DNA from 4 places in the Pseudomonas sp. Marseille-QA0332 genome. Region 2 is predicted to be linked to each of the others. Evidence: riboswitches for the same ligand, from Rfam matches in the RefSeq annotation. Region 2 holds a riboswitch; each other region holds the start of a gene.
The links. Region 2 has a riboswitch for cobalamin ahead of ACY8GK_RS04845 (cobalamin biosynthesis protein). Riboswitches for the same ligand answer to the same signal wherever they lie in the genome.
Positions count from the first base shown of each region.

Region 1 (7,619 bases), 980 kb from region 2:
TTGGTCAGCCACAGGGTCAGGCAGTCCACCAGCAGGCAACGCCCCTGGCCAGCTTCGGCCTGAAGGATGTCGGCCAGGGCCAGCGGTTCCTCGATCAGGCCCCACTCGGCCGGGCGCCGGTCGCGATGCAACTGCACGCGTGCGTTCATTTCGCCATCGAGCGGTTCGCTGGTGGCGATGTAGGTCACCGCCTGGCCGCTGTCGCTGGCCAACCGTTCGGCCATGCGGCTCTTGCCGGAGCGGGCGCCGCCGAGGATCAAGGTGCGCATGTCAGGCTACTCCGCAAAGCGCGCGCAGGCGTGTGGTATCCATGTGACGTTCGACCAGGTCGGCCAGACGCTCGATGTCGCGCTCGCGCATGGCCTGGTAATCCACGCGCTGTACCGCTTCGAGCCCGGCCCAGCGCAGCAGTGCCGCGCACGAGCGACTGTCTTCGAACAGCCCGTGCAGGTAGGTCGCCAGGACTTGGCCGTCGGCGCTGATGGCGCCATCGCAGCGCCCATCGGCCAGCCGCACCGCCGGTCGGTACAACGCCGGGCCGCTGGTGACGCCGGCATGGATCTCGTAGCCGGCGATCGGCACCTGGTCCAGCGCCAGGGTACCGCTGACATTGCGTAGCTGCTTGTGCGCCTCGAGCACGGTGGCGTAGTCCAGCAGGCCCAGCCCCGGACTAGAGCCGGCCGGCCCTTCCAGCCCCAGCGGATCATGCACCTGAAGGCCCAGCATCTGCAGCCCGCCACAGATACCGATCAGCTTGCCGCCATAGCGCAGGTGGCGAGCAATGGCCTGCTCCCAGCCGCGCGCGCGCAACTGTGCCAGGTCGGCGCGCACGCTCTTGGAGCCAGGCAGGATGATCAGGTCGGCGGCCGGGATCGGCTGGCCTGGCCCGATGAATTGCAGATCCACCTGCGGGTGCAGGCGCAACGGGTCGAAGTCGGTGTGGTTGCTGATGCGTGGCAGGACCGGGACGATCACCTTGAGCAATGGGCCATGCTTGACGGCCTGGCGCGCGTCGATGGCATCTTCGGCCTCCAGGTGCAGGTCGGTGACGTAGGGCAGCACGCCGAGCACCGGCTTGCCGGTACGCTGTTCGAGCCAGTCCAGGCCCGGCTGCAGCAAGGCGATGTCGCCGCGGAAGCGATTGATGACGAAGCCATGCACCCGTGCCTGCTCGCTGGGCGAGAGCAGCTCGAGGGTCCCGACCAGATGGGCGAAGACCCCGCCGCGGTTGATGTCGGCCACCAGGATCACCGGGCAGTCGACGGCTTCGGCAAAGCCCATGTTGGCAATGTCGCCAGCACGCAGATTGATCTCGGCGGGCGAGCCGGCGCCTTCGACCATGACCACCGGGTAGGCCTGGCTCAAGCGCTGGTGCGAGGCCAGCACCGCCTGCATGGCGATGGCCTTGTAGTCGTGGTAGGCGACCGCGTTCATGCTGGTCACCGCCCGGCCGTGGACGATCACCTGGGCACCGGTATCGCTGTTGGGCTTGAGCAGCACCGGGTTCATGTCGGTGTGTGGCGCCAGGCGGCAGGCCTGGGCCTGTACCGCCTGGGCCCGACCGATCTCGCCGCCGTCGGCGGTCACGGCGCTGTTGAGCGCCATGTTCTGCGGCTTGAACGGCACCACACCGACACCCTGGCGCAGCAGCCAGCGGCACAGAGCAGTCACCAGCGTGCTCTTGCCGGCGTCGGAGGTGGTGCCTTGCACCATCAAGGTGGTCATGTCGATTCCTTGTCGAAGGCTTCCAGGGCTTGGCGCAGGCGCTGCCAGTGCGCGGGCTCGGCGGGCAGGCCCAGGCGCACCGCCGCCGGCTCGACGAACAGGCGCACCAGGATGCCGCAACGGGCCAGGTGCTCATGCAAGGGTGCGGCCAGGGGCGTGGCGATGTACTGGAACAGATCGCAGCTTCCCGTCGGCGGCAACCCGCTGTCGCCAAGCAGCGCGGCCAGCCGCCGGCTCGCCTCGGCGCAGCGCTGGGCCTGGAGCCGATGGCGCGCGACATCGGCCAGGCACGCCTGGCCGACGATGCGTGCCGGCCCGCTGACGGTCCAAGGCCCGAGGCGCTCGGCCAGACGGGCCAGCAAGGCCTGCTCGGCGACGACGAAGCCCAGGCGCACGCCGGCCAAGCCGAAGAACTTGCCGAACGAGCGCAACACGATCAGCCCGGGCCGGTCGGCCTGGCCCGCCACGCTCTGCTCGGGCGTGCTGTCCATGAACGCTTCATCGACCAGCAGCCAGCCGCCACGGGCGGCCAGCCGGGCATGCCAGTCGAGCAGCCGCTCGCGTGGCACGCGCCGGCCGGTCGGGTTGTTGGGGTTGACCAGCAGCAGCACATCGAGGTTGTCCAGCTCGGCGTCGACCTGCCCATCGCGCAGCTCCAGCAGCGCATGCCCGGCTTCTCGCCAGGCATGCGGATGCTCGGCATAGCAAGGCGACAACACGCCGACACGGCTGCGCGCACGCAAGTATGGCAGCGCCTGGATGGCGGCCTGGGAACCGGCCAGTGCCAGCACCTGATGCGCTCGATAGTAGTCGCGGGCGGCCTGCTCCAGGCCATCCTCGGTTTCCGGCAGGCGTGCCCAGGCGTCCGGCGGGATCGGCGGGATCGGGTAAGGCCAGGGCGCCAGGCCGCTGGACAGGTCGATCCAGCGCTCGCGCTCGATGCCGTACTGGCGCACCGCGCCGAGCAGGCGTCCACCATGCTCAATCAAACAGATGACTCCCCAGGCAGATCAGCAACAGCCATAGCCAGACGCCACGGCGCACCAGGTTCCAGCCACGCTCGATCGACCCGGCATCGGCCACCGGCCCCTGGCCCAGGCGCGCGCGCTCGTGGAGCTGGCCATGGTAGATCGCCGGGCCGCCCAGCTCGACGCCCAGGGCTCCCGCCCCCGCTGCCATCACTGGTCCGGCATTGGGGCTGTCCCACAAGGGCGCCTGGCGACGCCAGCAGGCCAGCGCCAGGCGCGTCTTGCCGAGCAGTGCGTAAGTCAGCGCCACCAGCCGCGCCGGCAGGAAATTGAGCACATCGTCGATGCGCGCAGCGGCCCAGCCGAAGCGCTCGAAGCGTTCGTTGCGATAGCCCCACATGGCATCGAGGGTATTGCTCAGGCGATACAGCACCACGCCGGGCGCCCCGGCGACGACGAACCAGAACAGGGCGGCGAACACCGCGTCGCTGCCGTTTTCCAGCACCGACTCGGTCGCCGCCCGCGCCACCGCCGGCTCGTCCAGTTCCGCGGTCTCGCGGCTGACCAGGTAGCCGACCCGCTGGCGCGCCTGCGCCAGGTCGCCCTGGCGTAGCGCCTGGGCCACCGGCAGCACATGCTCGCCCAGGCTGCGCATGCCCAGGGCGCAGTACAGCGCCAGCGCATCGACCAGCCAGCCGATGCCCGGCAGCCAGGAAAGGATCAGCACGACCAGGGTCAGCGGCACCACGGCGATAAACCAGGCCGTGACACCGTGGCTACGCCAGCCGCGCCCGCCAGCATTGAGGCGTTTTTCCAGGCGACTGGCCAGCCGTCCGAACGCCACCAGTGGATGATGCCGGCGCGGCTCGCCAAGCAAGGCGTCCAGGGCCACGCCCATCACGACCAGCAAGGCGATGCTCATGGCTGGCTCCCCCACTGGTTTTCATACACCAGGGTCTCGAGCGCACGCTCCTCGGCCCAGTTCTCCAGCACCAGCATCGGCGCCGGGTAGAAAGCCTCGACCGGCCCCAGGCAGAGTATCGCCACCGGCTTGGCCCCGCTCGGCATGCCCAGCAACTGGCCGAGCGCCTGCGGATCGAACAGCGAGACCCAGCCCATCCCCAAGCCTTCGGCGCGCGCTGCCAGCCAGAGATTCTGGATGGCACAGGCCAGCGAAGCCAGGTCCATCTCGGGCAGGGTTCGGCGCCCGAAGACATGCGCCTCGCGCTTGTCCATCAGGGCCGCGACCAGCACTTCGGCGCACTCGGCGATGCCTTCGACCTTGAGTTTCATGAACTGCTCGGAGCGCTCGCCCAGGGCCTGGGCAGTACGTATGCGCTCTTCTTCAACCTGGGCCTGGATCCTGGCGCGCAGTGCCGCGTCGCTGATCCGGATGAAACGCCAGGGCTGCATCAGCCCGACGCTGGGCGCCTGGTGCGCCGCGGCCAGCAGGCGCGCCAGCAGCTCCGGTGGCACCTGCCCGCTGCGGAAGTGACGCATGTCCCGGCGCTCGCCGATGGCTCGGTACACCGCTGCCCGCTCGGCAGCACTGAAAGCCTGGTCGTTCATGGTCGCAACAGCGCCGCCGTCGCGTCCGGATTGGAAGGGAAGTAGAAATGCACGTAGGAAGCGACCAGCCGGCCAAGCCGGTAGACCGCCTCGGCGCCCCGTCCACCGTTGGGACTCTGGCCGCGGGCGACAGGTTGCAACGGGGTCTCGGTCAGCGAATGGTGGTAGGTATGCCCGCGCAAGGTGCCTTCCTGCAGTTCGACCGCTTGCAGGGCCAGGGCGGCGAGGCGCTTCTGCATCACGGCCTCGCCAGGCAGCAAGCCAAGCAGCCCGGCGCGCTCGCCGGCCACATCGGTGAGCCCGTCGAGCAGGTAGAGCATGCCCCCGCATTCGGCCAGCAAAGGTTTGTTCTGGGCATGGTGGTCGCGGATCGCCTCGAGCATCGGCACGTTGGCGGCCAGCGCCTGGTGATGCAGCTCCGGATAGCCGCCAGGCAGGTAAAGGCTGTCGACCCTCGGCAGTTGCCGATCATGCAGCGGCGAGAAGAACACCAGCTCGGCGCCCAGCTCGCGCAGCAGGTCGAGATTGGCGCCATAGAGAAAGGCGAAGGCCTCGTCCCGAGCGATCCCGATGCGCACGCCGGCCAGGGCTGGCACGGGCGTGTGCGCTAGCGGCGCCTGGAACGCCACCGCAGGCGGCAACGTCGCATCGCAGCTGGCGCCAAGGGCATCGGCGGCGGCGTCGAGCCGTGCATCCAGGTCGTTCAGCTCGCTGGCCTGCACCAATCCGAGGTGGCGACTGGGCAGTTCGATGCCGCGCTCGCGTGATAGGCCGCCGTACCAGCGCAAGCCCTCGGTCAGGCTGCCTTCGAGCAACTGGGCATGGCGCAGGCTGCCGACCCGGTTGGCCAGGACCCCGGCGAACGGCAGGTCGGCCTGGTAGCGTGCCAGGCCCAGGGCCAGCGCACCGAAGGTCTGGGCCATGGCCGTGCCATCGATGACGGCCAGTACCGGAACGCCGAAATGACGTGCCAGATCGGCGCTCGAGGGGGTGCCGTCGAACAGGCCCATGACCCCTTCGATGAGGATCAGGTCGGCCTCGGCGGCGGCCTGCCACAGGAGCTTGCGGCTTTGCTCGGCGCCCACCATCCACAAGTCCAGCTGGCGCACCGGCGCGCCACTGGCGCGCTCCAGGATCATCGGGTCGAGAAAGTCCGGCCCGCACTTGAACACCCTGACCTTGCGCCCGAGGTTGCGGTGCAGGCGGGCCAGGGCGGCGGTCACGGTGGTCTTGCCCTGCCCGGAGGCAGGCGCGGCAATCAATACCGCCGGGCAGTGTCGCGTCCGGCTCACAGTTCGATGCCTTTCTGCGCACCGATACCGGCCTGGAAGGCATGCTTGACCATGCCCATCTCGGTGACCGTATCGGCCAGTTCGATCAGCTGCGGCTTGGCGCCGCGACCGGTGACGATCACATGCTGCATGGGCGGCCGCGCCTGCAGGTCGCCCAGCACCTGATCGAGGTCGAGATAGCCATGCTTGAGCGCGATGTTCAGCTCGTCGAGCACGACGAACTGGATCGACGGATCCTGCAGCATTTGCCGCGACACGGCCCAGGCAGCCTCGGCCGCGGCGATATCGCGTTGGCGGTCCTGGGTTTCCCAGGTGAAGCCCTCGCCCATCACGTGGTAGCGCACCTCTGGCGCGAAACGCCGAAAGAACAGCTCTTCGCCAGTGCTTTGGCGACCTTTGATGAACTGCACCACGCCGCAGCGCATGCCATGCCCCATGGCGCGGGCGAGCATGCCGAACGCCGAGCTGCTCTTGCCCTTGCCGTTGCCGGTCAGCACCAGCAGCAGGCCGCACTGGTTCGGGGCGTTGGCGATACGCTCGTCGATCACCGCCTTCTTGCGCTGCATGCGCGCCAGGTGACGTTGGTCACGGTCGGTGGATTCGCTCATCGAAGTTCTCCGCAGGCTGCCGCCACACCGACCGGCCAAGACAGGCGAGCAGTACCAGGAGGCGACAGATGAATGGCTGGCTCATGGAGAACGCGCAGGGGCTGCGACCAGCGTCGCAGGGCTCCGCACATCACCCTCCGTGATGCCGTTGGCAGTGACAGGCCGGTCTCCGGGCTTGCGAAGGGGTGTTGGCCCAGGCTCACGCGCCTTCCCGGGGCGATGCCCAGTGGCCGTGCGCGAGCTCGATTCGCTTACCGTTGCGGGGGCAGCGCCGGACTCACGCTGCAAGAGCGTCCACCGGCTTCCCAGTTTCACCCTGCCGAGCGGCGGCTCGCAGGGCACCTGAAACACGCGGCGAAGGTTAGAGGGTTGCTGGCGGAGCGTCAATGGACGGCGAGCGGCAAGTCGAAGCAGACCGAGTCGCCTTGGCCAGCGACTCCATCTTCAAGACCGGCGCCGGAGCGAGCTCGACACGATCGGCTTGCGGCTTGCGGATCAGGGATTCTGGGCCAGATGGCCGGATGGAATGATCCGCTTGGCCTGCAGGTAGGCCTTCTGCCAATAACTGTTGGACAGGTAGTCCAGTCGTACCGTCCCGCCGGTACGCGGCGCGTGAACGAAACGTCCTTCGCCGACGTAGATACCGGCATGGCTGACCTGCGAGCCGCCGTTGGTGGCGAAGAACACCAGATCACCCGATTGCAGGGCACCCATGTCGATGGTAGGCGCGCGCATGCCGATCATCTCGCGGGTCGAGCGCGGCAAGCTGATGCCGGCGGCGTCCCGGTAGACATAGCCGATCAGGCCGCTGCAATCGAATCCGGAGTCGGGTGTGTTGCCGCCCCAGCGATAAGGCGTGCCGACCAGGCCGATCGCCCGGAACAGCACGTCCTCGGCCACGGGTGAGAACGACGGCGCGGCATGGACGGCCTGGGGCTTGGGCATGGGGGCCGGCGCGGGGGCCGGTGCCTGGCTGGAGCAGGCAGCCAGCAAGGCTGCCAGGGAAAGGAATGCGAAGCGCGCCAACATCGCCATGATTCAGAGCTTCCTGTCTGAGCCGTTCGGGCAATAGCCGAAAAGAGTTGAGAAATTAGATTAGACGCTTTCTGTAAATACGCACAGCGGCGAGCTTTTCAGCACCGCCGCCGTGGTTGGACCATGACCTTTGTCGTCAGTTGCGTGCGAGGTTGGTCGGCGCCATGGCCAGGGCGCGCTTGGCCTCGATGAAGGTCTTGCTCCAGTAGCGATCGCCCAGGCTGTCGATGCGTACGCCACCGCTGCGACGGCTGCTGGAGTGAATGAACCGGTTGTCGCCCAGGTAGATGCCGGCATGACTCACGCGTCCACGGCCATTGGTGCTGAAGAACAGCAGGTCACCTGGCTTGAGCTTGTTGCGCGAAACCTTGGGGGCGTCGACCTTGATCATTTCGCGGGTCGAGCGCGGCAGGTCCATGCCG
Region 1 covers NZ_CM143106.1:1,184-8,802, reverse strand. The annotation lists gene cobU (bifunctional adenosylcobinamide kinase/adenosylcobinamide-phosphate guanylyltransferase) at 1-269, opposite strand, end outside; gene ACY8GK_RS00045 (cobyric acid synthase) at 271-1,725, opposite strand; gene cobD (threonine-phosphate decarboxylase CobD) at 1,722-2,714, opposite strand; gene cbiB (adenosylcobinamide-phosphate synthase CbiB) at 2,707-3,615, opposite strand; gene bluB (5,6-dimethylbenzimidazole synthase) at 3,612-4,262, opposite strand; gene ACY8GK_RS00025 (cobyrinate a,c-diamide synthase) at 4,259-5,554, opposite strand; gene cobO (cob(I)yrinic acid a,c-diamide adenosyltransferase) at 5,551-6,162, opposite strand; cobalamin riboswitch at 6,306-6,523, opposite strand; gene ACY8GK_RS00015 (C40 family peptidase) at 6,658-7,197, opposite strand; gene ACY8GK_RS00010 (C40 family peptidase) at 7,334-7,619, opposite strand, start outside.
Region 1: another riboswitch for cobalamin. It lies ahead of cobO (cob(I)yrinic acid a,c-diamide adenosyltransferase); the one in region 2 lies ahead of ACY8GK_RS04845 (cobalamin biosynthesis protein).

Region 2 (7,619 bases):
GAGCAAGCCCAACGGCAGGATCTCGAAGTCATCGACCCGCTGGCTGCCATTGGCCCACACCGGCCGCACGCCCATCAGTGCCAGGGCCTGGGCGATATCGTCGCCACCGGTGCGCATGGTGGCCGTGCCCCAGACGGACAGGCCGAGCTGGCGCAGGTGATCGCCATGCTCCTGCAGGTGTCGCTCGAGGATCAGGTTGGCCGAGGCGAAACCCAGACGCCATGCCGTGGTGGTCGGCAGATTGCGTACATCGACCGTATAGAAGTTGCGACCGGTCGGCAGCACGTCCAGCCGCCCGCGACTGGGTGCGCCGCTCGGCCCGGCGGGTACGAAACGCCCGGCGAGAGCCGCCAGCAGACCGCCCATCTCGGTTGCGCCACAGGCGTCCAGGGTCGGCGCCAAGTCCTCGACCAGTGCCTGCAGCACATCGACCACTGGCTGCCATGCTGGCGCGACCGGCAACTGCAGCCGCCCTGCGAGCGCCTGTCGGATCAACTCCAGGGCCAGGCGCTCGAGACGCTCGCGGGTATCGCCGCAGGTGCGCCATGGGTCCACGCCCTGCTCGAGCAGCAGCGCCGCGCGCGCGCCTTCCCAAGGCTGGCCAAGGTCGCAGTCCAGCGGGTCGAAGCCAGGCGCCAGCACCTGGCCCAGGCTGCGGATCAGACTGGCGTTGCCGCCCCGGCCATCGCCGCGCGGTACCCGCAACAGGGCCAGCAGCGTATCGTCGCGCAAGCGTCCTTGCGGCGACTGGCCGAATACGTGCAAACCATCACGAATCTGCGACTCCTTCAGGTCGCACAGATAGGTATCGAGCCTTGGCAGCCAGACAGCGGCATCGTCGAGCTGGTCTTCGAGCTGCAGCTCGCGGTCGATGTGGTTGGCCTTGACCAGCGTGAGAATCTCGCGCTGCAACTCACGCGCCCGCCGCGGATCGAGCAGCTGGGCCTCGTAGTACTCGTCGGCCAGTCGTTCCAGCTCGCGCAGCGGGCCGTAGGTCTCGGCGCGGGTCAGCGGCGGCATCAGGTGGTCGATGATCACCGCCTGGGTCCGGCGCTTGGCCTGGGCCCCTTCACCGGGATCGTTGACGATGAAGGGGTAGACGTTGGGCAGCGGCCCGAGCAGGACATCCGGCCAGCACTGCGCCGACAGGCCGACGCCCTTGCCCGGCAGCCACTCGAGGTTGCCGTGCTTGCCGACATGGACCACGGCATCGGCGCCATAGGCGTGGCGCAGCCAGAAATGGAAGGCCAGGTAGCCATGCGGCGGCACCAGGTCCGGGTCATGGTAGACGGCACTGGGATCGATCTGGTAGCCCCGTGCCGGCTGAATGCCGACGAAAGTCAGCCCAAAGCGCAGTCCGGCCACCATCAGCCGCCCATCGCGGCACATCGGATCCTGCTCCGGCGCGCCCCAGCGCTCGAGCACGGCACGCTGGTTGGCCTGTGGCAACTGGGCGAAGGCCTGGGCATAGTCGGCCAAGGCCAGGCTCTGCCCGCACGGGCGCAGGTCCAGGTGTTCGAGGTCGTTGGTCACCCCGCCGAGCAGCGCGTGGACCAAGGCAGTGCCACTGTCCGGCAGGCCGGCCACTGGGTAGCCTTCGGCCTGCAGCGCCTGGAGGATGTTCAGCGCAGCGGCGGGCGTATCGAGCCCGACGCCGTTGCCGATGCGTCCATCACGGGTCGGATAGTTGGCCAGCACCAGGGCGATACGCTTCTGCTCGTTGGGCAGGCGCGCCAGTTCGACCCAGCGGCGGGCCAGCTCGGCGACGAAATCCATGCGCTCGGCATGGGCGCGGTAGCACACCACGTCCGACTGGCTGCGCTCACTGCGCCAGGCCAGGTCCTTGAAGCTGACCGGCCGGGCGATGATCCGTCCGTCGAGCTCCGGCAGGGCGATGTGCATGGCCAGGTCACGCGCGCCCAGGCCCTGTTCGCTGGCTTCCCAGGCAAGCTGGTTGTCCTGGGCACAGATCGCCTGCAACACCGGGATGTCCCGGCGCAGCGGTCGCAGGCTCGGACGCTCGGGGCTGGACAGGGCGAACCCGGTGGTATTGATCAGCACCTCGGCGCCGACCTCGTCCAGCCAGTCCTCGACCTGCGCCAGACAGGCCGCTTCCTTGAGGCTCGCCACCGCGATCGGCAAGGGGTTGAGGCCGGCAGCCTGGAGACGCTCGCAGAAACGGTCGATGAACGCGGTGTTGGCCGCCTGGAGATGGGAACGATAGAACAGGATCGGCGCCACGGGCTGTCGTCGATGCCACTGGCCATACCAGTCCTGCAGCCCGGCACGGCCTTCGACCGGGTGATACACCACGGTGCGCGGCAATGCCTGCGGCTCTTCCCACGGGTAGGTGCGCTGCAACCAGAGGCTGGCCAGGCAGCGGTACAGGTTCAGCGCATTGCCCTTGCCGCCTTGGCGCAGGTAATGCCACAGTCGCTCGGCCTCGGCGCCACGGACCGTGCCCAGGTCGGTGAGCTCCGGGTCAGGCCGGTCGTCGCCGGGCACCATGATCAGCTCGACCCCTCGACTGGCCAGTTCCACCAGTCGTTCGACGCCATAGCGCCAGTAGCCGACACCACCGTGCAGCGAGACCAGGATCAGCTTGGCGTGTTGCAGGACCTGATCGACGTAGAGATCGACCGAGGCATGGTTTTGCACCTGCATCGGATTGGCCAGGCGCAGGCTCGGATAATCGTCCGGCAGCCGTTCGGCGGTTTCGGCCAACAGCGCCAGGTGCGAGTCGCCGCTGCACAGGATCACCAGGTCCGCCGGTGTCTGGCCGAGATCGGCAATGCTGTCATCCGGCACGAAGCCGCCGGGCTGGGTCCGCAGCAGGTGCATCGATCAGGCCTCCAGGGCCTGGCGCAGGCGCGCCTCGAGCAGCGTCGCATCGAGTGCCTGGCCGATCAGCACCAGGCGTGTGACACGTGGCTCGTCCGGCCCCCAGGCACGGTCGAAGTGCTTGTCGAAACGTGTCCCCACGCCCTGGATCAACAGGCGCATGGGTTTGCCGGGAATGGCCGCGAAGCCCTTGGCGCGCAGGATGCCGAACTCCACCACCAGGCCCGACAAGGCGTCGAGCAGACGACGCTCGTCGGCTGGCGGAAGGTCGATGGAGATCGAGTCGAAAGCGTCGTGGTCATGCGCGTCATGGCTTTCGTCATCGTGGTGGCTGTCATGATGGGTACGCCGCGCGTCGATGTGCACCTCGGACTCGGCGCCCACCCCCAGCAGTACCTCCAGCGGCAGTCGGCCACTACTGGCCTCGATCACCTTGACCGCCGGCGGCAGTTCCTCGAGCACTTCGGCACGGACCTTGGCCAGGCCCTCGGCGTCGATCAGGTCCGCCTTGTTCAGCACCACCAGGTCGGCGCTCGCCAGCTGGTCGGCGAACAGCTCGTGCAGTGGCGACTCGTGATCCAGGTTCGGATCGAGCTTGCGCTGGGCATCGACCTGCTCGGGATAGGCCGCGAAGGTGCCGGCGGCCACGGCAGGACTGTCGACCACCGTGATCACCGCGTCGACCGTACAGGCATTGCGGATTTCCGGCCACTGGAACGCCTGGACCAGCGGCTTGGGCAAGGCCAGGCCGCTGGTCTCGATGAGGATATGGTCGAGATCGTCACGCCGGGCAACCAGCTCGCGCATGACTGGGAAGAACTCCTCCTGCACGGTGCAGCACAGGCAACCATTGGCCAGCTCGTAGACGCGCCCGCTGGCCTCCTCCTCGGTGCAGCCGATGCTGCACTGCTTGAGGATCTCGCCGTCGATGCCCAGCTCGCCGAATTCGTTGACGATCACGGCGATCCGCCGTCCCTGGGCGTTATCCAGCATATGCCGCAGCAGCGTGGTCTTGCCCGAGCCGAGAAAGCCGGTGACGATGGTGACGGGAAGCTTGGCCAGTGTTTTCATGTCGATGCCCTTGGCAGGATGGCGGGCATGCGGGACGACAGGCCCTGGCGCCATGAGGCCGGGCTGGCTCGTCACCGGGTCACCCCGCCCGGTTGAAGTCGCGAACGTGTCGAGGCAGGTCTCCTGGCTTGCACCTACCAGCCCTGGCCGGTCGGACCAGGCCTTCCCGCGCTTGCGTGCAGTGGCCCGGAGGGTCCTGTTGCGGTGACTACAGTTGCGGGGGCAGCCGCGGCTTCTACCGCGTTCCCGTCTTAGCTCCGACGCAGGTCGGAGAACCTCGAAGCGGCAAGGCTACGCAGTGCCCGGCGAGCGGTCAACTTCGAGCGACCCTCGCGCTGCGATCGGCGCGTCCGGCGCTCGCTCGGCGTCGGTGTCCGACTACCGATTGACGGCGCCCCGGGCGCGTGGTCTGCTACGCCATCGCGTCAAGCGGCCCTGCCAAGGGTGAAACGGGAAACCGGTGCGTCACGCGCCCCTGCGGGCCGGACGCCGCCGGTGCTGCCCCGCAACGGTCAGCGAGCGAAACGTCAAGGCCACCGTGTCCTGCCGACACGCGAAGGCGACGTTTCCAGGAGCGATGCTCCTGCTCGCCAGCCCGCAGATCGGCCTGACGCCCCTGGGCTTTGTACGAAAAGTCGCCGAGCGGCGATCAGGCAAGGCGAAAACAGGCGAGCAAGCGGAGCTTACTGTTGTAAATGAACATTCCGAGCCTGTTTTCAACGTAGCCTGATCGTCGCGTAGGCACTTTCGTATAAAGCCTGGAAAACCCGCGCTGGGCAGGCGCTCGCTTCGGCCTGGAGCATTGGCCCGGCCATGCCGCGCCTGCTCGTCATCCGCCACCCAGCAGAGGAAAGCGTTCATGCCCACCGCCGAGACGGCCTGGCCAGGAATCAGGCTGTTCGCCGGATTCGGTTGCCGCCGAGGCTGCCCGGCCGATCTTCTGATCGACCTGCTGCGATCGACCCTCGAGGCGCATGCGCTGCCACTGCGGGCGCTCGAAGGCCTGGCCAGCATCGACCTGAAGATCGGCGAGCCGGGGTTGCTGATGCTGGCCGCACGCCTGGACATACCGTTCGAATGTTTCGGCAGCTTGCACCTGGCCGCTTTCGAAGCCTCCCTGAGCCATCGCTCCAGCGCTGCCTGGCGGCACACGGGCTGCTGGGGCATCGCTGAAAGCGCAGCGCTGGCCGTGGCCACGCGCGCATGCGGCTCGGCCCAATTGCTGGTGCCGCGCCAGAGCGCTGGCCAAGCGACGCTGGCATTGGCCTGCAATGCCCCTTTTGCCAGATAATGGCCGCTTTGCCTGCAAGGACTTTTCATGACGGTCTACTTCATCGGTGCCGGCCCCGGCGACCCCGAACTGATCACGGTCAAGGGGCAGCGGCTCATTCGTCGCTGCCCGGTGATCATCTATGCCGGTTCGCTGGTTCCAGCCCAGGTGCTCGAGGGGCACCAGGCCAGCACGCTGATCAACAGCGCCGAACTGCACCTGGAGCAGATCGTCGAGGCGATGCGCGATGCCCACGCCCAAGGCCTGGACGTGGCGCGGGTACACAGCGGCGACCCGAGCCTGTATGGGGCCATCGGCGAGCAGATCCGGCATCTGCGAACACTGGGAATCGACTACCAGATCATTCCTGGCGTCACCGCGACAGCTGCCAGCGCCGCCCTGCTCGGCTGCGAACTGACCCTACCCGACATCGCCCAGACGGTGATCCTCACGCGCTATGGCGACAGCTCGCCAATGCCCGAAGGCGAGGCCCTGGCAGACCTGGCCAGACATCGCAGCACGCTGGCCATCCACCTGGGCGTGCGGCATCTCGAGCGCATCGTTGCCGAGCTGCTGCCGTTCTACGGGCGTGACTGTCCTGTCGCGGTGGTGCATCGGGCAACCTGGCCAGACCAGGACTGGGCCAGGGGCACGCTGGCGGACATCATCGAACAGGTACGCGCCAAGGGATTTCGGCGCACCGCGCTGATTCTGGTCGGCCACGTCCTGGGGGACGCGCCCTTTTCCGAATCCGCCTTGTACCGCGCCGGACATGCCCATCTCTACCGGCCCGGCTAGGTTTTTCCGCACTCGCCGGATGCCCTGTCACAGTGTTCGTGCGGGAAGTCGCCGAGCGGCGCCCAGGCAAGGCGAAACCAGGCAGGACGACGCGCTCACGCTTGGTAGACGAGCATTCGAGCCTGCTTGCAACATGGTGTGATCGCCGTTCAGACACTTTCCCGCACAGCCCAGGCCGCGGCCTCTATGGCCGCATGGCGCCGACCTGGCGCAGAGCCCCCGGCCAGCCTCGGCGTTCCTGGTGGCCTCTGCCCGGCGCGGTAACGATCTCGGCCGGCGAATAATTTGTAGGATTTTTCTACAAAACCGCCCTTCTTTTTCAACATTTCTATGCTAGCCATTATCAATACCGCGGATTCGACGTATCGTGCGCCGCACTGTAAGCAGTTACTGACAGATAGTTTCCTGGATAACTCGGGAAACGGATGAATTTCCGACAGGAGTTTCTCATGACAACTGTGCTGGTGGTGGACGACCACCCCACCGTGCGCCTGGCGGTACGCATGCTGCTCGAGCGCGAACGCTTCATCATCGTCGGAGAGGCCTGCGACGGCAGCGAAGCCGTGACCATGGCCCGCACGTTGAAGCCTGACGTGGTGATCCTCGACATCGCGCTGCCCAAGCTCGAAGGCATGGAAGTGATCAAGCGCCTCAAGCAGATGGAACCGCCGCCACGCATCATGGTGCTGACCGGTCAACCGGCCGACCTGTACGTGCGCCGCTGCCTGGATGCCGGCATCGCGGCGTTCGTCAACAAGGACGAAGACCTCGATGCGGTAGTGTTCGCGTTCAAGGCGCTGCTCAAGGGCTATTCGACCTTTCCGCAGATGTCGGTCAACAGCAATACCTTGGAAAGCGAGAACGACCGACTGGCCAGCCTTTCCAACCGCGAGGTGGAGGTCTTGCGCCGGCTCGCACGCGGCGAGAACAACAAGCACATCGGTGAGCGCATGAACCTCAGCGCCAAGACCATCAGCACCTACCGAGGCAGGATCATGGACAAGCTCAAGACCGAATCGCTGGTGGAAATGGTCGACCTGGCCAAGCGCAACCAGGTGACCTAAGCCTCCATGCGAGCCCTCGCGCTGCTCCTGCTGTTGAGCCAGCTCGCATGCTGGCCGGCCCTGGCGCTGGACTTCGAACCCCGTCACTTGCTGGGCCGCTCGCTCAGCATCGTCCGGCCCCTGGACCTGCCACCGGAGGACCGGCAATGGCTCGCCCAGCGCAAGGTGCTGGTATTGGGCAGCTCACGCCCCGACTATCCACCGTTCGACATCAATATCAGCCGCCAGGACTACGAAGGCATCAGCGCCGACTACGCTGGCCTGGTCAGCCAGTTGCTCGGCATCCCCATCGAGGTACGACGCTTCGCCGATCGCGGCCAAGCCATCGCGGCGCTGCACGCCGGGCAAATCGACCTGCTCGGCAGCTCCAATGCGTTCGAGGCCGCCGACGCCCAGCTGATGCTCAGCCAACCCTATGCCGACGACTTGCCCGTGCTGGTCACACTGCCTGATCGATCGCTGGGCACTGCCCATGACCTGGCCGGCCTGCGCCTGGCCATGGTCGACCACTACCTGCCTCACGATCGAGTCCGCGCGCTGTACCCCAATGCCACGCTGATGCCGCTGAGTTCGAC
Region 2 covers NZ_CM143106.1:985,620-993,238, reverse strand. The annotation lists gene cobN (cobaltochelatase subunit CobN) at 1-2,841, opposite strand, end outside; gene cobW (cobalamin biosynthesis protein CobW) at 2,845-3,912, opposite strand; cobalamin riboswitch at 4,009-4,207, opposite strand; cobalamin riboswitch at 4,323-4,537, shown strand; gene ACY8GK_RS04845 (cobalamin biosynthesis protein) at 4,772-5,203, shown strand; gene cobM (precorrin-4 C(11)-methyltransferase) at 5,231-5,980, shown strand; gene ACY8GK_RS04835 (response regulator transcription factor) at 6,430-7,044, shown strand; gene ACY8GK_RS04830 (transporter substrate-binding domain-containing protein) at 7,051-7,619, shown strand, end outside.

Region 3 (7,619 bases), 340 kb from region 2:
ACAGGCCGCCATGGTAGTGGACTTGGCGCAAGCTGCAAGCCACAAGCAAAGCGGATTGCGCCGACTGCACAATGTGCCTTACATACCTGGCCCGAGGCTGCACCACCAACGTGGTAGTCATCGCCGCATGCTGCAGACCCGCGCCGGCTGCTGCTGTTCGATCTGTCGATGGCTACGCTGCTGCTGATTTCGCTGTATCCGTTGCTGTCCATGGAAGCGAATTTTCCTTGGTCCTCCGCCGAGCCCGCGGCATGCGCTTCGAAGCGCGGCGACTCGGGTATGATGCGAGCCCTTTTCCCGAACGAGGCCAAGCCCATGTCCCTGACGCCTGAACAGACCGACGAGTACCGCGCCTTCGCCGAGCGCCTGGCCGAGGCTGCCGCGGCGGCGATCCAGCCGTATTTCCGTGCCAGCCTCGATGTCGAGGACAAGGGCGGGCGGCTGTACGACCCGGTCACCGTGGCCGACAAGGCCGCCGAGCAAGCCATGCGTGCGCTGATCCAGCAGCATTATCCGACACACGGCATCCTTGGCGAGGAGCAGGGCGTCGCGCTCGGGAGCAGTCCGCTGACCTGGGTGCTCGACCCGATCGACGGGACCCGCGCCTTCATCACCGGCCTGCCGTTGTGGGGCACGCTCATCGCGCTCAACGATGGCACCCGGCCTGTGCTTGGCGTGATGAACCAGCCATTCACCGGCGAGCGCTTCATCGGCACCGCGCAAGGTGCCTGGCGCAGCGGCACGCCGCTCAAGACTCGCGCTTGCGCCGACCTGGCTTCGGCCACCCTGATGTGCACCACTCCAGACATGTTCGACACCCCAGCGCGCAAGAGCGCCTTCGAAACCGTCGCCAGCCAGGCACGGCTGATGCGCTACGGTGGCGACTGCTATGCCTACTGCATGCTCGCCTCGGGTTTCGTCGACGTGATCGTCGAGGCCAGCCTGCAACCCTATGACGTGCAGGCGCTGATGCCCATCATCGAAGGCGCGGGCGGGGTGATCACTGCCTGGGATGGCGGCACGGCCCAGCACGGGGGGTGCGTGGTGGCATGTGGGGATCCGGTGTTGCATCGGCAGGTGGTGGAGATGTTGCGCGGGGCGATGTAAATGCCTGACGCTCGCTGACCATGGGCTTTCAGTAGCAAGTGGTATGGGCCGCATCGCGGCTTGTACGAAACCATGCCACGACGCTCAGGGAGCCATCATCGAACGTGACCGGTGGCGCCGGGCTGCTGCTTTGCGGTGGCCTGCTGCGTCAGCGTTACGGCTCCGGTACCGCCCAGATCGGATCGGCATCGCAGCCTTCGGGGCGAGGCTGGCTGTTGCAATATCGCAGCAGGGCTTGCGCGCCGCTACTTCAAGCGACGAAGGTTTGAAAAGCGACGGGACAGCGAACCGGCCTGAGGTGGAGGATGGCTCCCGGATGCCTAAAGTCTTTTCGTAGCCTGGCCTAGCCTTCAGACTCCATGCGGTCTATTACCTTCCACAATCGCGAATCCTCGAAATCCGCGACCACCAGGTCGGCGCCTGCCGCCAGCAGGTCCTGGGGCTGCTGGGTGGTCGCCAGCGCCACGGTGAACACGCCTGCCGCCCGACCAGCGCGCACGCCGGGCAGGGAATCCTCGAACACCAGTGCCTGCGTGGCGCTGGCTCCGAGCCGCTGCAGCGCGGTGAGGTAAGGCAAGGGGTCGGGCTTGGGACGGGACATGTCCTCGGCCGCCAGGACGTGTTCGAAACGCTGGCGCAGGCCCATGGCGCTGAGCATGTGCTCGGCGTTCAGGCGTGGGGCGTTGGTCACCACGCACATGCCGATTCCGCGTCGCTCGGCATGGGCCAGCAGGCGCAGCAGGCCGGGCAGGGGCTCGAGGCGGGGCGACAGCTGGCGAAACAGGGCTTCCTTGCGTTCGGCCAGCGCCTGGCATTCGGCGGCGCTGGCCTGGGGAAACAGTGCGGGAAACAGCTGGCGATTGGCGCGGCCACTGATCTGCTCGTTGAACTGCGCCTGGCTCAGCGTGCGTCCGTCATGCGCGTGCAGCAGCTGGCGGAAGGCTTGCAGGTGCAGGGTATCGGTATCGGTCATGGTGCCATCGAGGTCGAACAGCAGGGCGCTGAGCATCGGGTCTCCTGGAAAGGGCAAAACCTCAAGCTACCACAAGCCGATGAGGGTTTTTCGTTCTGCCGGTCGTATGCGGCAATGCCTTGGCACTCTTGACGCAGAACCGATGCGGGTGTTCAGATGCCGCTCGATCCAGGTGCCCCATGCCGCCGCGCATGGGGTGAAACGGGAAACCGGTACGCTCTTCGAGCCAGTCCGGTGCTGCCCCCGCAACGGTATGCGAGTGATGCCTTCGACAGACCACTGTGGCCAATTGGCCATGGGAAGGTGATGGTATCGAGCCTCGTGAGCCCGGAGACCGGCCTGGAGCTTCTATGGCAAACACCTGCGGTGGGCGGGCATGGGCCGGTATTGGCGCGTGCGCGATTCCTGCTCCTGCGTGCTTCTGCGAAAGTCACTTTCGAGAAGAGCATGATTGCTGTGATTCGTTCCTCACGTTTCTCCCTCACGGCCCGAACCTTGTCCCTGGGCTGCCTGTTCAGCCCGCTGGCGCTGGCTGAAAACGATGCTCTGACGCTTGACCAGCAGATTGTCTCGGCGCCGTCCGTGGAATCCACCACGGTGGCCGCGATGGCCCAGTACGGCAGCAAGGTGGAGCTGGTCAGCCGCGAGCAGATCGAGCGTGCCGGGCCAGGCGCCGATATCAGCCGAGTGATGCAGATGTTCATCCCCGGTTTCTACATCGCGCCGAAGAATGGCCCGTTCGACTACGGCACCTATTCGCTGCTGGGTGGACGCAACGACGATACCTTGGTCCTGCTCGATGGCGTGCGGCTGAACAATCGTCTCTACGGTGGCTTGTACCTGGATACCTTGCCGGCCAGCGCAGTGGAGCGCATCGAAGTGCTCAAGGGTGGCCAGAGCCTGCTGTTCGGCACCCAGGCCGTGTCGGGCGTGATCAATATCGTGACGCGCAGCCCGCAAAGCCGCCAGGCCTCGGGGCAGATCGACCTGGGGCTGGATAGCGTCGGCGGCAATGCGTCAGCGGCACGGATCGAGCGGGTCCTTGCCAATGGCTTCGGCGACCTGGGCCTGCTGGCCTACGTCAGCCACGATGTCTCCGATGGCTATCAGCCATTTCGCAACCGCGACCTTGCCGGCAACGTCAGCGACAGGCAGCGAGGCTATGAAGTGAGCACTTTCGGTGGCAAGGCGATCCAGGCCTTCGGCGATGATGCGCGCCTCGAGCTGTTCTACCAGTATGCGGACGCCAACCTGGACTTCGCCCGGCCCGTCAACAACCGCAAGACCATGAACGATCGTGTGCAGCAGATCGCCACGGCCACCTTCGAGCAGCGTATCGACGAGCGCCTGAGCTACTTCCTCAAAGGGCACGTCAACGATTGGGATACACGTTATACCCGGATCGACAATCGCGCCGGTGGCGGCCGGAAGGTAGTCAACCATGAAGACTACTGGGGCTTCACCGACTGGGGCCTGCAAGCCGAAGGCAAGGCCGAGTTCGATGGCGGGCATGTGCTGGTGTTGGGCGCTGACAGCCAGTGGTTCAAAGGGCAGGATGACGTGCTGGTGATCGACGACAACAAGGCCCAGGCCCATGCCCTGTACGTGCAACTGCGTCCGCGGATCGCCGCCTTGCCGGCCTGGCACCCGAGCATCGGCGTACGCCATGAAGCGATGAGCGGAGGTAACGGCGCCACGGTGGGCATGCTGACTTCGCTCTACGACCTGAGCGACGACTGGCAATTGCGCGGCCAGTACGGTACGGCCTACAAACTGCCCAACGCCGAGCAGCTGTTCGTCAACGAGCCTGGCGAGGAGATCGGCAACCGCGATCTCAAGCCCGAGAAAAGCCGGAACGCCGAAATCGGGCTGGATTATCACGGACGGCTGTTCGCCCGTGAATCGAGCGTCAGTGTCACGCTGTTCAAGCGCAAGATCACCGACCTGATCACGCTCGATGGCGCGCAATGGGTGAACGGACAAGGGCGTGTGCAAGTGCGCGGCTTCGAAGCCGATGCGAGGATCGAGCTCAACGATCGATGGAGCCTGCAGGCAGACATGACACGCAATCTGAGCGAGTCGCGCAGCGGGGCGACGCTCAACGACGTGCCAGGCTTCTTCGCCCGTTCGCGGATCGGCTACGAGTCCGCGGATCGTACCTGGGGGGCAGGCGGCGCCATTCGCTACATCGGCGACGTGGTCAGCTCCAGGGGCGTGGACTACGGTCATTACTCGGTGGTCGATGCCGATGTCTACGGCTACCTCGACAAGGCCAGCCAGCATCGCGTGGGCCTGTTGCTGGAGAACCTGTTCGACCGTGATTACGTGACCAGTCGAGCAAGCAACGTCGACAACCTTGGCCGGCCGTTCACCGCCGAGCTGCGTTATACCTACGTTTTCCAATGAGCGCGAGCATGGGCTACCACCGTGTACTGTTCGTCGGGCCTGGCCTGGGCCGCGGTTCGGGCGGCCAGGCCTTTGCCGCACAGATCCGCCAACTGCGTGGCGACCACGCAGGCCAGGACATCATCGATACCCTCGAGAGCTTCGACGAGCTGTGGGCTGCCCTGCGCGACGCGTTCGCGCAGGGGGTGGAGCGCCTGCTGGTGGTGGACCTGGAACCAACCTGCGATGCGGCCTACCTCGACTGGCTGCGTGACGAGCTGGGTTGCCTGGCCCGGGCGCATGCCGGCCAGCCGCGAGTCTGGATCACCGCCCAGGCCCTTGGGCGGCGTGGACTGGATGCGCGCATGGCCTGTGCCAGCATCGAGGAGCATGCCCGGCACCTGCCTTGCGAAGAGGTCAGCACGGTCGCCAGCGATCCCGGCTGGACACAGGTGCCTGCGCACGCCCGGCACGTGTTTCTGTGCACCGGCCCGCGCTGCGTCAGGCGTGGCGCCTTGCCTCTCTGGAAAAACCTGCGCCGGCAGCTGCTGGAGCGCCAGCTGATCGAGACGCCCGAGGGTGTATTGCTGACGCGCACTGGCTGCCAGTTCCCTTGCAATCTGGGGCCGGTGCTGACGGTTCATCCGGATGGTTGCTGGTATCGGTTGCGTGATGCGCAGGAGGTGCAACAGCTGGTGGTGACGCACCTGCAAGGCGGGGTGATCGCCACGGACTTGCTGATCGCAGAAGGCCGGCGCCCATGAGCAAGTCCTGGCTGCTGTCGCTGGCCTTGCTCTGTGGCACGTCGGCGCTGGCCGACAGCTACCGCAACTGTGACCAGGATTGGCGACGCCCCGATGCGCCGCCTCAGCGCATTGTCGCCCTCAACCAGCATGCGGCCGACCTGCTGCTGGCCCTGGAGGTGGGACCAGCGCTGGTCGCTGTCGCCTATCTCGACGATAACGCTGCCGCCTACCACCAGGGCCGCTATCGCGGCGTGCCGGTCATCGCACGTGAATACCCTTCCAGCGAAGTGCTGTATGCACAAGATCCAGACCTGGTGGTCGGTGGGTTCGCCTCGGCATTCGGCCCGGGGATCACCTCCAGAAACCGCCTGGCTGAAAATGGTATTGCCTCTTACCTGCTCGAGTCGGCCTGCGCTGGCCATTCACTGGATTATTTCGGCCTCGTGCGACGCGACCTGAGCACCCTCGGTGAAGTCCTCGGCAAGCAGGAGCGCGCCCTCGCACTCATCGAGGCGATGGATGCCGACCTGGCGCGCGCCAGGTCGACCGCACCGGCAGGTACGCCCTTGTCGGTCTTCTATCTCGATGGCGAGGTCCATGGGCTGAACAGCGAGGGTGGGCGAGGTTTCGTCAGCGCACTGCTGCTTGCCGCGGGCGCGCGCAACGTGTTCGCCGGGCTCGATCAGTACCGTGTCACCGTCAGTCCTGAGACCTTGCTGGGCGCTGATCCTGATGTGATCGTGCTGGCCGACGCGGTCTGGTCGCCAGCCAGTCGCAAACGCCGGTTGCTGGCTCACGACCCTGTGCTCTCGACCCTCAGGGCGGTACGCGAGAACCACATAATCGACATTCCTTTCACGCAATTGATGCCTACCCCGGCCAGCGGCCGGGTGGCGCTCGGGCTGGCAACCCGGATCAGCGCCCTGCGGGGCCTGGAGCCGGCGCGCTGAACGATGCCCGACAGGCAGTGGACCGGGCAGGCTCGCCTTGGACGCGCCGTTTCGCTGCCTGCCTGGCCAAAGGGCTGGTCAGTGTTGGCAAAAAAGAGTACAAATGTGCTCCATGGACATTCTGACCCCCAAACGCCAGGCGATCCTCGCGTTCATTCGCGAACGAATCGCCGACCATGGCCAGCCACCGAGCCTGGCCGACATCGCCGAGCGCTTCGGCTTCGCCTCGCGCAGCGTGGCGCGCAAGCACATCACCGCCCTGTGCCAGGGCGGCTTCATCGAGGTCACGCCGAACCAGGCACGCGGCATCCGCCTGGCCGAGCCCCTGCGCCGGCCCGAACTTCTCGAATTGCCGGTACTGGGCCGGGTGGCGGCGGGTGCGCCGATCGGGCCGGACCTGGACATCCACGAGCAACTGATGCTCGATCCCGCGCTGTTCCGCCAGACGCCCGACTACCTGCTCAAGGTGCACGGGGATTCGATGATCGGCGACGGTATCTGCGATGGCGACCTGGTCGGCATCCGCCAGCAGGGCGAGGCGCGCGACGGGCAGATCATCGTCGCCCGGCTCGATGGCGAAGTGACCATCAAGCGCCTGCAGCGGGTCCCCGGCGGCTACCGCTTGCTGGCACGCAACCCGGCCTATGCGCCCATCGAGGTCGGGCCGCAGCGCGACTTCGTCATCGAGGGGGTCTATTGCGGCCTGCTGAGGCGCGAATGAGCGGGGCGGTCGTCGACCTGGAAGGGCTGCTAGGCCAGCGCAAGGTCTGGCGTGGCCGCCAGGTACAGGCGCGCCAGTCTGGCTTGCAGCCGACCGGGCACCAGCAACTGGACGAACGCCTGCCCGAGGGCGGCTGGCCGGCAGCGGCCCTGACCGAACTGTTGCTGGCCAGCCCCGGCTGCGGTGAACTGCAACTGCTCTGGCCAAGCCTGGCACGCCTGACCGGTGAAGGCGGGCGAGTGGTGCTGGTGGCGCCGCCTTTCATCCCCTACGCGCCGGCCTGGCAGGCGGCGGGCCTGGATTTGCGCTGGCTGGTGCAGGTCCGGGCCGAGCCGGCCGAAGCCTTGTGGGCTGCCGAGCAATGCCTGCGCTCGGGCAGTTGCGCGGCGGTGCTGTGCTGGCCGCAACGTGTCGACGACCGTGCCTTGCGTCGGCTGCAGGTGGCCGCCGAGACCGGCCAGGCACTGGCGTTCGCCTGCCGGCCGCAGGAAGCGGCGCACAACCCGTCGCCTGCCGCCCTGCGGATCGCCATCGACAGCCGCCCGGCCCAATGGCGCGTGCTCAAGTGCCGTGGCGGTCTGGTTCCCGGCGTGCCCATCGCCAGCCGCCTGGAGCATTGATGAGCCATGCTCTGGGCCTGCATTCTCCTGCCGCAGCTGGCGATGGATACCCTCCTGCGCGACCGGGAAGACACCGAATCGCCTCTGGTCCTGCTCGGCGGGCCGAGCCAGCGGCGC
Region 3 covers NZ_CM143106.1:1,323,922-1,331,540, reverse strand. The annotation lists gene hisN (histidinol-phosphatase) at 316-1,107, shown strand; gene ACY8GK_RS06260 (HAD family hydrolase) at 1,451-2,116, opposite strand; cobalamin riboswitch at 2,234-2,437, shown strand; gene ACY8GK_RS06255 (TonB-dependent receptor plug domain-containing protein) at 2,528-4,486, shown strand; gene ACY8GK_RS06250 ((2Fe-2S) ferredoxin domain-containing protein) at 4,495-5,229, shown strand; gene ACY8GK_RS06245 (ABC transporter substrate-binding protein) at 5,226-6,161, shown strand; gene lexA (transcriptional repressor LexA) at 6,265-6,882, shown strand; gene imuA (translesion DNA synthesis-associated protein ImuA) at 6,879-7,502, shown strand; gene ACY8GK_RS06230 (Y-family DNA polymerase) at 7,509-7,619, shown strand, end outside.
Region 3: another riboswitch for cobalamin. It lies ahead of ACY8GK_RS06255 (TonB-dependent receptor plug domain-containing protein); the one in region 2 lies ahead of ACY8GK_RS04845 (cobalamin biosynthesis protein).

Region 4 (7,619 bases), 300 kb from region 2:
CGGTAAGCGCCGACAGGACCAGGATCAGCGTGCGCAGATCCAGCCGCAGTCCTTGCTTGGCGTGTGGCACGGCTGACCTCGGGCGTAGTGGCAAAGCGCGCTACCTTAACGGTTTCTCGAGACGCAGGCCATGCTGCGAGGGAGGCGATCGCGGCGGAATCGATTCACTGCCTGGCCGCTTCCAGGCTGTCCAGTTCCGTCTCGACCTGCTGCATCCTGGCCTTGGCTCGGGCCTGCGCCTGACGGTCCTGCGCGCGCTGTTCCATCAGGCGCGTCAGTTTCTGGCTGACCTGGCGACCTTCGTCGGTCTGGTTCAGCGCTCGGGCCCGGGCGGGGTCGCCGGTGGCGGCGACGATGATGGCGAACTCGGCATCGGAGAAATTGGCCTCGCTATACAGCTCGAGCAAGTCCTGGCGCTGGTCCTCGACCGTCAGGTTGCGACGCAGCACCTGCTCGATATCGGCCGGGGCCAGATCAGGGTGGCTGGCCGAGAGCAGCTCGGCCATCTTGTCGATGTTGTGTTCGTAGGCGTCCTGCAAGGGCAGCTCGGCGAGGATCTTCTCGTCCCGGCTCTGCTGCGGTTCGCAGGCGGCCAGCAGGCCAAGGAGCAACCACAACGACAGCTTCGTCAGCTTGGACATGCAACGACCTCGACAACGCACGGAGCCATGAGTGTAACCCAAGCCAGCGTCCAGGGCGGGCCTGCAGCGATTGCGGCGAGGCGCGCGCTCAGGTAGAACCCTTGGGGTCTTCCTCGCCTGGCCATCTGTCCATGTCGATTGCTGCCTGTACCTTCCATGACGTCACGCCAGAAGCCAGTGGCGAAGTCGTGTCCTTCGTCGACGCGGCGCGCCGCGAGCTGTTCCCTATGCTCGCCGACGCGCCCCTGCCGCCGGACCTGGCACGTTTCGAGCAGACCTACCTCGAGGGCCAGGGACGCTTCCTGGTGGCGCGTGACCAGGGACGCCTAGTCGCCGCCATCGGCTACCTGCCCTACGATCATCGCTTCGCTCAGCTCGATTATCGGAGCCGACGCACCGTCGAAGTGGTGCGCCTGTTCGTGGCGCCCGGTTACCGAAGGGGCGGCCTGGCCGGCCGGCTGTTCAACACGCTGCGCGACGGGGCCAGGGCTGACGGGGTAGAGTGCCTGTACCTGCATACGCATCCTTTCCTGCCTGGCGCGATCGACTTTTGGAAAAAGCAGGGCTTCGAGGTGGTCGACATCGAAGACGATCCGCTGTGGCAAACCACGCACATGCACCAGCAGCTGGTGGCCTAGCCGGTCGGCGCGGATCGTCCTGCCTGTCACAGGCCGCCGCTGAGCGGGTACTCGATCGCCAGGCGAATCTGGTCGCCGTCCAGCTCGGCCTGGGCCGTGTCACCCCTGTGCACGTTGTGCCGCAGCGAGAAGGCCAGGCCCTTGGCCTTGCCAGCCTGCACCACGTAGCGCGCCTCCAGGTCCCGTTCCCAGTGCTTGCCATCCTTGCCATAGCCGAGGTAGGCATAGCCGCCAGTGGGATCGACGTGGCTGCCATCGATGTCGAAACCGCGTACGTACAGCGCGGTAAGGTTCAGCCCAGGCAGGCCGAAGGCGCCCATGTTCAGGTCGTAGCGCGCCTGCCAGGACTTTTCGTTGGGAGCATTGAAGTCCGACATCTGCACGGCGTTGCCAATGAAGATCGCCCCGCGAGTAACGTAGTCGAACGGCGTGTCGCCATCGACGTGCTGGTAGCCCAGGCTGAAGGCATGCGGGCCTTGGCTGTAGCGCGAGACCAGGCTCCAGGTGGTGTTGTCGATGCGTCCGGACAGCGCCTTGCCTGTATCGGTGGTGCGATACAGGTTCAGGTCCAGGCTCAGGCTGCGCAGATCGTCCAGCGGGTACACGAAGGTGCCGCCCAGGTAGTGCTGGTTCCAGCTGTCCTGGTAGCGCGAAGTGTAGAGGCTGGCGTTGACGCTGCTCGAGGGGCTGTACACCGCGCCAGCCAGGTCGAAGCTGTCGCCCTTGCGGCCGTTGGAATAATTGACCACGAAGCCTTGGTCATGACTGCTGGCGTTGCGGTCGGTGCTTTCGGTGAAGTGGCCGGCGACCAGCTTGAGCTTGTCGATCTCGTTGCTGACCAGGAACAGGCCGGTGGCGGTCTCGGGCAGCAGGCGGCTGTCGGACGAGCTGAACACCGGGGTCTTGACCCGTTGCTCGCCATAGGACAGCACAGTGTCGGATAGCCGCAGCTTCAACGCCGCGCCACCACGGCCATACTGGCTCTTTGGATGGCCTTCGTTATCCAGGCCAAGCAGGCGGGCCTTGCCGGCACGGCCACCACCGCTGTCGAGCTGCATGCCCAGGTAGGCATGAGCATCGACGCCCACGCCGACCAGGCCCTGGGTGAATCCGGACTGGAAAGTACCCATCAGGCCATAGGCCCATTCCTCGGCCTTGCCGTTACGATCGGCGCGCGGCTTGTAGGCATTGCGCGCGCCACTGTTGCGGCCACCGTGGCGGTAGTCGCGCTGGTCGAACACCGTGCGATTGAGCAGGTTCCAGCTGCTGTCCTCGAGCAGGCCGCGCGCCTGGGATTGCGCCGAATCGGCCACGGCCAGGGGGGTGAGGCCCAGCAATGGCAACGCCCAGGCAAAGCGGTGACAGAGTGCGCTCATCGGCCGGTCTCCAGTCGCTGCAGTTGCGCGGCCAGGCGGGCCTTGGCCCGCGCTGGCAAGCTGCTCGGCACTGCGCCAGTGGAAGGTCCTGGCTGGCCGACCTGGATCAGCATGACCATGCCCATGGCCAGGTGCGGGATGCACTGGATGCCATACAGTCCGGGCGTGGCGAAGCGGTATTCGGCGGGCTGGTTGATGTTGCTCTTGAACGTTGGCGCCGCTTCGGGCCAGAGGCCTGGCAGGCTCGCTGCGTTATGCCCGCTCTGGGTCGGCACGAAGCGCACGCTGTCGCCTGGCTCGATACGCAGGTGATCCGGTTCGTAGACCATGGCACCGTCGGCGCCGCGGTTGAGCATCTTCACTTCATGGACGTCGCCCAGCGCCAGCGGCGCGAGCAGCGAACAGGACAACAGCAGGGCAAGGCGATGCAGGCGCATGTCTTCCATTCCAGGTTCAAGGGGCGCGGAAACGCAGGATGCGCGCGCCGTCATAAGGGTCGGTCAGATAGTGGGCGTGGACACCGAAGGTGCTCAGCAGCCGCTCCGGCGTGAGGACGTCGTGTGGCTTGCCGAGCGCGACCAGGCGGCCCTTGTCGAGTACCGCGAGGCGGTCGCAGGTCAGCGCCTGGTTGAGATCGTGCAAGGCGATCAGCGTCGTCACCCGCAGGGCCTGGATGCGTTGCAACAGGCTCAGCTGGTGCTGGATGTCCAGATGATTGGTCGGCTCGTCGAGCAACAGCACCTTGGGGCGCTGGGCCAGCGCCCTGGCGATGTGCACACGTTGGCGTTCGCCACCAGACAGGCTGCTCCAGGTTCGCTGGCGCAGGTGCAAGGCATCCAGGTCGGCCAGGGCCTGGTCGACGATCGCGGCGTCCTCGGCGGTGAACGGCGCCAGCGCCGATAGCCAGGGGGTGCGCCCGAGCGCCACGGCATCGTGCACGTTCACCGCATCATGGGTGTCGGCCTGCTGCTCCACCAGGGCCAGCGCCTGGGCGATCTGGCGGCGCGGCAGGCGCGCCAGCGGCTGGCCCAGCAGCTGCACCTGGCCACCATCGGGCTGGCGCAGGCCGGCCAGCAGCTTGAGCAGGGTCGACTTGCCCGATCCATTGGGGCCGACGATGCCTAGGGTCTCGCCTGCCTGCACGGACAGTTCGATCCCGTAGAGCAACTGGGTGCCACGCACTCGATAGCCCAGCCCCTGGCAAGCGAGTGGCGCGGTCGGGGTCGCGGGCATCATGGCAGTCATCGCGGACTCCTGCGGCTGACCAGGATCAGGGCGAAGACGGGCGCGCCGATCAGCGCCGTCACCACGCCCACCGGAATCACCTGGCCGGGAATCAAGGTTCGGGAAAGCACGTCGGCGGCGATCAGAAACAGCGCGCCGCCCAGCGCGCTGGCCGGCAGCAGGCGACTGTGGCCGGGGCCCAGCAGCAGGCGCAGGGCATGGGGGATCACCAGCCCGACGAAGCCGATCGCACCGACGATCGACACCATCACCGCGGTGACCAGCGCGGCGCAGGTGATCAGCAGCAGCTGCACCCGGCGTACGGCAATGCCCAGCGAAGCGGCCGAATCGCTACCGAAGGTGAACGCATCCAGCGCGCGTCGGTGCCATAGGCACATGGCCAGGCCGGCGCCGGCCACCGGCACGGCCAGCCATACCGATGGCCAGCGCACGCCACTGAGATTGCCCAGCAGCCAGAACAGGATTCCGCGCGCTTGCTCGGCGCTGGCCGACTTGGTCACCAAGAACGCGGTCAAGGCATTGAACAGTTGCGAGCCGGCGATTCCGGCGAGGATCACCTGGGCATTGCCGTTGGCTGGGCCGCTGGCACGGGCCAGCAGCAGGACCAGGGCAAAAGCGGCCAGCGCGCCGAGGAACGCGCCGCCTGATAGCGACAGCGCGCCGGCGCCCAGACCCAGCAAGGCGACCAGCACCGCGCCGGTCGACGCGCCAGCGGACAGGCCCAGCAGGTACGGCTCGGCCAGCGGATTGCGCAGCAGCGCCTGCAGGATCACGCCGCAGGTCGCAAGGCCCGCGCCGCAGGCGGCAGCCACCAGGGTCCGGGTCAGCCGGTAGTTCCAGACGATGCCTTGGTCGATCGGATCGACCAGGTAGCCGGCATGCCACAGCTGGTTGGCCAGCACCTGGTAGATGACCGTGGGCGTCATGCGGGTTTCACCGATGCCGATGCCCGCCAGCAAGGCCAGCGACAGGGCACCGAGGACCAAGGCGGCACGAATGAACAGGCGCATCATGGCTGTGGCGCTTTACCCGAGGAAAATGCCGCGGCGAGCGTCTCCAGGCCGCTGAACAGACGCAGGCTGGCCTGCATGGCATGGGCGTCGAGCACGATGATGCGGTCGTGTTTCACCGCGTCCATGTTGCGTGTCACCGGATCGTTGCGCAGGAATTGCAGTTTTTTCTGGAAGTCATCGGCAGGGAAGCGGCGACGGTCCATGCGCGCGATCACCAGCCAGGTAGGGTTGGCCTTGGCCAGGGTTTCCCAGCCGACGGTAGGCCATTCCTCATCCGACTCGACGACATTGCGCACCCCAAGACTCTGCAGCATGAAGTCGGGAATACCCTTGCGTCCCGCGACATAGGGGTCGATATCCAGGTCGGCGCTGGAGAACCAGAACAAGGCAGTGGTGTGGGACAGGTCCTTGCCGGCGAGGCTGGCCTTGGCCTTGGCGAGCCTGGCCTGCAGCGCCTGGTTGAGCGCCTCGCCACGATCCTGCACGTCGAAGATCCGTGCCAGCTGGCTGATGCTGCGGTACACGGTCTCGATCTGGAACGGTTGCAGGCGGGTGCCGTCGGCGCCGACCAGGTTGTCCTTGCCCTCGCAGTCGGAAGGCATGAGGTAGGTCGGGATATTCAGCTCATGGAATTGTTCACGGGTGCCGACCACTCCCTGCGCACCGACCATCCATTCCAGCTGCACCGCCAGTAATTGCGGGCGCTTGCCGATCACCGCCTCGAAACTCGGATCGTTGTCGGCCAGGCGTTCGACCTTGGCATCCTGGGCCTTGTACTGCGGCAGCACATCGTTGAACCACAGCGAGGTACCGACCAGCTTGTCGCCTTGGCCCAGGGCGTAGAGCATCTCGGTGCCAGCCTGGCCGATCGTGACGACACGCTGCGGCGCCTGCTGGAAGGTCAACGACATGCCGCAGTTATCGAGGGTCAACGGATAATGGGTACTGGCCGCCTGGGCCAGGCCGGTGGCGCCAAGCGCGGCGAGCAGGGTGACGAAACGGGGCAGCATGTGGGGCGATCTCCTATCGTGGGTGCACGGGACAGACGCACGGACAGGCATCGCCAGCCACACGCCCATGACGTGTGGCTGCACCCTGGACGGGTGGAGATGGCCATCCCGGACACCCCGCCGGTTGGTGAATGCGTGCCGGCAGGTCTCCTGACTGATGCGTCATGGCCCGACTTCGCCTTCCCGGGAATTGACCCAGTGGCATCGCTGAAGTGGGCTCGGCACCTACAGTTGCGGGGGCAGTTCCGTTTCGCTGCATACAGGCAGCCACGGATTCCCTGTTAGTTCCTTGACGGAAACCGGCGGCGGCATCTTAGACGGGCCAGGCGCATCGCGACAAGCCAAATGCACCTGTCCCAGCCCGTGGCACGCCGCCAGGGTTCAGAAATACTTCAGCCAGGCGATGTCGCGCCGGCGCGCCTTCAGCCGGGCAAACCAGCGCACGGGCAGGTACAGGACCACCGCCAGCGACACCGCGCCCAACCAGACCGCACCTACACTGTCGAAGCCGTAATAGTCGCCCTGGTCGAGACCGAACAGCGCGACACACACCAGGTAGAGCAGCTTGAGCACATACAGATGCAGCAGGTAGAAGAACATCGGCGCGGCCCCGAAGACCGCCAGGATGCTGATCCAACGCGTTTGCCCGCATCGCTCGAAGGCCCATAGCAGGAGCAGGCCGCAACCGAGGGTCAAGGCCAGGAACAGCAGCGAAGGCGGGTACTTGGTGATGTTGAGCAAGCTCATCAGCGTCTGCATGGTGTCGGCATGGACCTGCCAAGGTGCTTCGCCGTAGCCGTTGAGCAGACGCAGGAACAGAAACCCGGCCAAGGCGGCGGTGCCGGCCAGCAGCAGCCGCTTCTGGCGAAGGCCAGCCTGGCTGGCGCGGCCGAACCAGGGGCCAAGGCAATAGCCCAGGGCGATCACTCCGATCCATGGCAGGACCGGATAGGAAGTACGCAGGCGCAAGCTCTCGGAAACTTCGAGCCAGCCACGGTCATGCAGGATGGCCCATGGCACATGCATGGCCGAGCCGGACGGGAAGTGCAGTCCGTCGAGCAGGTTATGGCCGGCGACGATGGCCACGCCGAGCGCCAGCAGCCACCCGCGAGGCAGCCAGACCAGCGCGGACAGGGCGATCATGCTCAGGCCGATGGCCCAGATCACCTGCATGTAGATCACGCTCGGCGGCAACTGGAAGGTCCATGCGAAGTTCACCAAGGTGAATTCCAGCAACACCAGAACCAGGCCACGCTTGAACAGGAAGGCCGAGACATCCCCACGGCCCTGGTGCTTCTCGCCGTACAGCCAGGCCGACAGGCCGGTGAGCAGGACAAAGACCGGTGCGCAGAGGTGCGACAATGTCCGGCTGAAGAACAGCGAAGGCTCGGTGACGTCCACGGCCATCGGATCGCTGACCTGGCGATGCAGGAAGAAAGTCTCCCGGACATGGTCGAGCAGCATGAACACGATCACCAGGCCGCGCAGGGCATCGATGCTTTGCAGGCGTTGGGTGACGAGGGTCGAGGTAGGTGGGGGAGTGGCGCTTAGGCTTGTCATTGGAAGATCGCGGGCAAGAATGGAGATAATTGAAACGTTATCTTATAACTAATTTCATTTGACGGATAGACCCTGACGGGGTTGGGCTGCAATGTGGCCGTGTCGGAGCCGCCGCAGCATCGGATCGGCCGCGATA
Region 4 covers NZ_CM143106.1:1,288,604-1,296,222, reverse strand. The annotation lists gene ACY8GK_RS06125 (sensor domain-containing diguanylate cyclase) at 1-70, opposite strand, end outside; gene ACY8GK_RS06120 (hypothetical protein) at 165-641, opposite strand; gene ACY8GK_RS06115 (GNAT family N-acetyltransferase) at 773-1,279, shown strand; gene ACY8GK_RS06110 (OprD family porin) at 1,306-2,655, opposite strand; gene ACY8GK_RS06105 (pseudoazurin) at 2,652-3,092, opposite strand; gene ACY8GK_RS06100 (ABC transporter ATP-binding protein) at 3,109-3,900, opposite strand; gene ACY8GK_RS06095 (FecCD family ABC transporter permease) at 3,897-4,913, opposite strand; gene ACY8GK_RS06090 (ABC transporter substrate-binding protein) at 4,910-5,923, opposite strand; cobalamin riboswitch at 6,047-6,242, opposite strand; gene ACY8GK_RS06085 (DUF1624 domain-containing protein) at 6,305-7,483, opposite strand.
Region 4: another riboswitch for cobalamin. It lies ahead of ACY8GK_RS06090 (ABC transporter substrate-binding protein); the one in region 2 lies ahead of ACY8GK_RS04845 (cobalamin biosynthesis protein).